Linked DNA regions of Methanococcus voltae. The protein of the gene in region 1 binds, or shares a complex with, the protein of each later gene. Links are inferred from orthologs where the notes say so. Each region holds a gene or a part of one and is shown on either strand. Other genes may lie near its edges.

Region 1 (3,205 bases):
AGATGAAGTTGAGCAAATGGGAATGGATGCTATTGAGTATGCAAAAGACCACGGACTTTTTGTGGCTTTTTCCGCAGAAGATGCAACAAGAACGCCCATTGAAGACGTTGTTAGGATTCATAAAAACGCAGAAGAACACGGAGCAAATAGGGTGCATGTGGCAGATACATTAGGATGTGCAACACCTCAATCAATGCAGTTCATCTGTTCAGAATTAAGCAAAAACCTTAAAAAAGCTCACGTTGGAGTACATTGCCATAATGATTTTGGTTTAGCAGTAATTAATTCCATATATGGACTTATAGGTGGTGCAAAGGCAGTATCTACAACTATGAATGGTTTAGGGGAGCGTGCAGGTAATGCATCACTTGAAGAGTTTGTAATGGCTTTAAAAGCACTTTATGAGTTTGATATGGGTTTAAAAACTGAAAATTTGAAATCTATATCTCAAACGGTTGAAGAATATTCTAAAATAAAATTAGCTGAAAATAAACCAATTGTTGGTAATATTGTATTTTACCACGAAAGTGGAATCCATGTAGATGCCGTTTTAGAAAATCCTCTTACATATGAGCCAGTATTGCCTGAAGTAGTCGGACAAGAGCGAAAAATTATATTGGGTAAACATTCTGGTTGCAAAGCAGTTGCAAGTAGGTTATTAGAGCAAGGAATTGAGACTGATAGAGAACACTTATGGGAAATTGTTAAAAAAACTAAGGAAACCCGTGAAAGTGGTGTGGAGATAACAGATAATGTATTTAAGGATATTGTAAAACAGATATTGGATAATAAAAACTAAATATAATTTTTATTTATTTTGCATTTATCTTTACACTTATTCTTACGTTTATATTTATCTTTGATTTTATTTTTTAAATTATCATATAATATTGTTATAAATAGAGGAAATTAGTTAAATATTATATGGAATTATATTAATTAATAATAAGGTTTACAAAATTGTGATAATATGTTTGATTTGATATCGATAATAGGCGTTATAGTTATAGCAATCGTAGTTTGGGTATTGCTTAGTTTATTCTTTAAAACAATGAAATTAATGATTAAAATTGCGTTGATTTTAGTCATAATGTTAATTGTGGCTCATTTTGTATTGGGTATTTTTTAAATAATTATTTTAATTTTTTTAATTTTTTATACGATTTTTACATTAATTTTATAAGATTTTTAAAGGATAAATAGCCTTTGATTTAAATTATCTATGTAAATTTAGCTTAATTTAAAAAATTAAGCGGTTTTATGGATTATATTCCCGATATTTCATAGGGGAAAATATTATATACTTGTAATACATAGTAGGAGTGCTCGGTTTTTAGGAAAGATTAATAATATATTTATTAGTTCTACGAATCCATAAGTAGTCAGCTTATTCGAACAATGGATTATATTAGAAAAAGAGGTGTTTACATGGTAACAGTTTACGAAGTATCTCCAAATGAATTAATTGAGAAATTAGCAGAAGAATTAAAAGAAATAGGCATTCAAGAACCAGAATGGACATTATATGTTAAAACAGGTGCACATAAAGAAAGAAGACCAGACGATGCAGACTGGTGGTTTGTAAGATGTGCTTCAATCTTGAGAAAAGTTAATATGAACGGACCTGTAGGTGTTGAAAGATTAAGAAGCGCTTACGGTGGAAGAAAAAACAGAGGATGCGCCCCTGAAAGATTCGTAAAAGGTAGTGGTAATATCATCAGAAAAGCTTTACAAGCATTAGAATCAAAAGATTTAATCTTAAAAGCTGAAAATGGCGGTAGAATTATTTCACCAAAAGGACAATCATTATTAGACAACGTTGCTAAAAAAGTTTCAGACGCTTCAAAAGAATAATTATTCAACACTAAAAAATAATTACATTTAAATAATTATATTTAAAATTTAAACGTTGAATTTAAAATATTATTATATAATATTAATTATTAATTATTAATTATGGAATTATAGATATTTTAATATGGATATTATGTAAATATAGTTAAAATGATTTTATTTACAATTGTAATGTAGTTATTTTAGTAGTTGGTGAATTATATGGACCCTGAAGAAATAAAACAACAAAAGTTAGCAGAAATGCAGCAAAGAGTTCAAAATGACCCGGAAGCTCAAGCACAAATGCAACAGCAACTTGAGGAACAAAGGGCACAACAAGAGCTTCAAAAACAAAAGTTAATGAGACAAATATTGTCTGAGGAAGCAAGGTCAAGATTGGCAAGAATAAAAATGGCAAAACCTCAGTTTGCAGAGCAAGTTGAGTACCAGTTAATTCAATTGGCACAATCTGGAAGATTACCTATTCCTTTAGATGATGATAGATTTAGAGTTATTCTTGACAAAATTCATGAAAGCACTAAACCTAAAAGAAGTTTCAGTATTACAAGACGTTAATTTTGTGAAACTATGGCATTACTCAATACGGCAGATAAAACCAATATGAACAAAGCTTATGTATTGTTCAGTGGTGGTAAAGATAGTTCTTTATCTTCTATAATCTTAAGTAATCTTGGATATGATATAGAATTGATAACAATAAATTTTGGAGTATTGGACTCATACATTCATGCTCAAAATACTGCTAAAATTATCGGTTATCCTCATAAAGTTATACGCTTGGACAGTGAAATTCTTGAAAAATCTGTCGATATTATATTGGATGATGGATTTCCATCAAATGGGATACAATATATCCACAAGGAAACATTAAATATCATTTCTGATGATTTTGAAGTTATTGCAGATGGAACAAGACGGGATGATAGAGTTCCGAAACTAAGTCATGCGGAAGTTCAAAGTTTGGAAATGAGAAAAAATGTTCAATATATAACCCCACTTATGGGTTTTGGACATAAAACTTTAAGAAATCTTGTTAATAATTATTTTGAAATTTCGGAAAAAGAGAGTGAAGAACTCTTAAAATCGGATTATGAAACTGAAATAAGGGCAGTATTACGGTCAAGAGGAGAAAATCCTTTGGATTACTTCCCTAAGCACATTCAATCAAGAGTGGTCGGATTAAAAAAGAGGTGAATTTTATGGCAAGTAATAAACCATTAGGTAAAAAAATAAGATTAGCTAAAGCTTTAAATCAAAACAGAAGAGTACCTTTATTCGCAGTAGCTAAAACAAAAGGTGCAGTAAGAAGCCACCCAAAAATGAGAAACTGGAGAAGAAAAACCCTTAAAAA
Region 2 (3,079 bases), on another replicon or contig:
TCTGTAAGTGTTGACGACCATTTAATGGGTCTTACACACGTTTTAAGAGGTAAAGACCACATTGTAAATACAGAAAAACAAAAATACATATTTGATTATATGGGTTGGGAAATCCCTGAATATTTACACTACGGTATCTTAAAAATAGAAGGCCCTGTTTTAAGTACGTCTAAAATGCACGCTGGTATTTTAGATGGCGAATATTCTGGCTGGGACGACCCGAGATTAGGAACTCTTAGAGCAATGAGGAAAAGAGGCATAAAACCTGAAGCCATATATAAAACAATGGTTGATATAGGGATTAAACAAGCTGATGTTAGGTTTGCGTGGGAAAATTTATATGCAGTTAACAAAGATTTGATTGATGCAATTACAAGAAGATTTTTCTTTGTTGCAAATCCTAAAAAAGTTATTGTTAAAAATGCAGACAATCAAACTATTAAGTTAAGAATGCATCCTGATAAAGATATGGGTATGAGAACGTTAGAATACAACGGGGAAATCTACCTATCAGGTAATGATAACATTGAAGTAGGTAAAATGTATAGGCTTATGGAATTGTTTAACATAGTTATTGACGAAATAAGCGAAGACGTTGTTTACGCACACTTTGACAGTGAGGATTACATAGTCGCAAAGGAAAATAAGGCAAATATCATTCATTGGGTACCTGTAAAAGATAGCGTTAAAGTTTCAGTGATTGACGGCAATGGTATAGAAACAAATGGTTATGCAGAGAAAGACTTTTCAGTTGTAAAAGAAGATGAAAGTGTACAGTTTGAAAGATATGGATTTGTTAGAGTCGATAAAACTGAAAATGAAAATGAAAATGAAAATGATAAAAAAGTAATTTGTTATTTGACCCACAATTAAATAACAACCATAATAATATTTTATTTTTTAAATATCTATTTTTTAAATTGAAGTTAAATTAATAATTAAATTTCAAAAAAGCAAGTTTACTATTTATTCTTTATTTTATTATTATTATTATTATTATTATTATTAATTTTTTATTATTATTATTATTATTAATTTTTTATTATTATTATTATTATTTAAAGATAATACACCGTATTTACTATGAAATACGGTCACAACATACACTACAATTACTGTGAATTGCAGTATAATAAATGATTAATTTCATAGTATATAAAGATTGGTTAAATAACACAGTATAATGTATTACCATAAAACAATATATCATAAAAATACGCATAAAATAAAATAAATTTAAAAAGAAAAAGGTTATTGAAATCCCCGTGGGGAAAACAATATTTTCATGGCTTATGAATTATTGAATATTTTAAAAAAAGCCTTCAAATTCAATTCTCATACGAAATTAGTTTCTTAATTCGATTTCGATTTGAACTGTTTCAGGAATTCTTACTTTCATAATGTGTTTCATTGTTCTTTCGTCAGCTTCTAAGTCAATAACTCTTTTGTGGATTTTCATTGTCCATCTGTCGAATGATGATGAACCTTCACCGTCGGTTGACTTTCTTGTTGTAACTTTTAATGTTTTTGTAGGTAATGGAATTGGACCTGCTAAATCAACACCTGTTTTTTCAGCAATAGCTTTGATTTGGTCACATACGCCGTCTAATTCTGTGTGTTTTGTACTTGATAATTTTATTCTTGCTTTTTGCATAATTTTGCCTCATTTATGATATGTAATGAATTTATTAAAATAATAATAAGTATAATTTAAAAATTAAAGAGTTAAATAATTAGAGTAAATCTAATTATTTGTTTTTAGCTGTAACTCTAATAGCCATACCAGCTGCTACAGTCATACCCATATCTCTGATAGCGAATCTACCGAGTTGTGGAATTTCTTTAACGCTTTCAATAACCATTGGTTTTGTTGGTATTAATTTAACGATTGCAGCATCACCAGCTTTTAAGAAGTCTGGGTTTTCTTCTAAAACTTCACCAGTTGCAGGGTTTAACTTTTTGCTTAACTCTGCAAATGTACAAGCAATCTGTGATGTGTGTGCGTGGAATACTGGTGTGTATCCTGCTGTGATAACTGAAGGGTGTTGTAAAACAACAATTTGAGCATCGAAGTCAGCTGCAACTGATGGTGCGTTGTCAACTGGACCTAAAACGTCTCCTCTCTTGATGTCTTTTTTACCTACACCTCTTACGTTGAAACCAATGTTGTCTCCTGGTTCAGCTGAAGGTAATTGTTCGTGGTGCATTTCCACTGTTTTAACTTCTCCTACTGAGCCTGAAGGTTCAAATACAACTTTGTCTCCTGGTCTGATGATACCTGTTTCAACTCTACCAACTGGAACTGTACCTACACCAGTGATTGAGTAAACATCTTGGATAGGTAATCTCAATGGTAAGTTTGTTGGTTTTTGAGGAGGTTGGAATGAGTCAATAACTTGAGCAATTGTAGGACCCTTGTACCATTTTGTGTTTTCTGATTTTTTGAATACGTTATCACCGTGTAATGAAGCTACAGGGATGAAAGGTACTGTGTCAGGGTTGTATCCTAACATTTTTAATAACTCTTCGCTTAACATTTTCTTCATTGCATTGTAGTCATCTTCACTGAAGTTAACTGTGTCCATTTTGTTAATTGCAACAGCTAATTGGTTTACACCTAATGTTCTGATTAAGAAAATGTGTTCTCTTGTTTGTGGCTGAATACCGTTGTTGTGGTCATCTACGTTAACAACTAAAACAGCTGCGTCAGCTTGTGAAGCACCGGTAATCATGTTTTTAATGAAGTCTCTGTGGCCTGGGCAGTCTACGATTGTTACTTCGTATTTGTCGGTAGGGAATTTTTTGTGAGCGATGTCAATTGTAACACCTCTCTCTCTTTCTTCTTTTAAACCGTCCATAACGTAAGCAAATTCGAATCCAGCTTTACCTTTTTCTTCAGCTTCTCTTCTTAATCTTGTAATTACCTGAGGGTCGATAGCTCCACCGTCTAATAATAATCTTCCTACTGTAGTTGATTTACCAGCGTCAACGTGTCCGATAAATGCAACGTTCAATATTGGTTTTTCTTTTGCCATATTGTCACCTGTATTTATATATGTTTTTGATTTTTGTAAGTAGA

The links.
Region 2: J3E06_RS02830 (region 1) and rpsJ share a complex: the UniProt entries of both Methanocaldococcus jannaschii proteins name them as parts of the 30S ribosomal subunit. The link is inferred for Methanococcus voltae from one-to-one orthologs.

The regions. Positions count from the first base shown.
Region 1 is NZ_JANUCR010000002.1:54,088-57,292, forward strand. What follows is about bases 285-3,141. They hold J3E06_RS02830 (30S ribosomal protein S19e), read left to right. Parts: upstream 285-1,428; coding sequence 1,429-1,854; downstream 1,855-3,141. Other genes in these bases: J3E06_RS02820 (homocitrate synthase family protein), read left to right, coding at 285-799; J3E06_RS02825 (hypothetical protein), read left to right, coding at 971-1,129; J3E06_RS02835 (DNA-binding protein), read left to right, coding at 2,056-2,409; J3E06_RS02840 (DUF7411 family protein), read left to right, coding at 2,455-3,048; J3E06_RS02845 (50S ribosomal protein L39e), read left to right, coding at 3,054-3,141. Also shown: more of J3E06_RS02820, read left to right, coding at 1-284; more of J3E06_RS02845, read left to right, coding at 3,142-3,205. UniProt on the Methanocaldococcus jannaschii protein: May be involved in maturation of the 30S ribosomal subunit.
Region 2 is NZ_JANUCR010000001.1:175,527-178,605, forward strand. The notes cover bases 1-2,731. They hold rpsJ (30S ribosomal protein S10), read right to left. Parts: upstream 1,655-2,731; coding sequence 1,346-1,654; downstream 1-1,345. Other genes in these bases: J3E06_RS00735 (glutamate--tRNA ligase), read left to right, coding at 1-873; tuf (translation elongation factor EF-1 subunit alpha), read right to left, coding at 1,749-2,731. Outside these bases: more of tuf, read right to left, coding at 2,732-3,035. UniProt on the Methanocaldococcus jannaschii protein: Involved in the binding of tRNA to the ribosomes.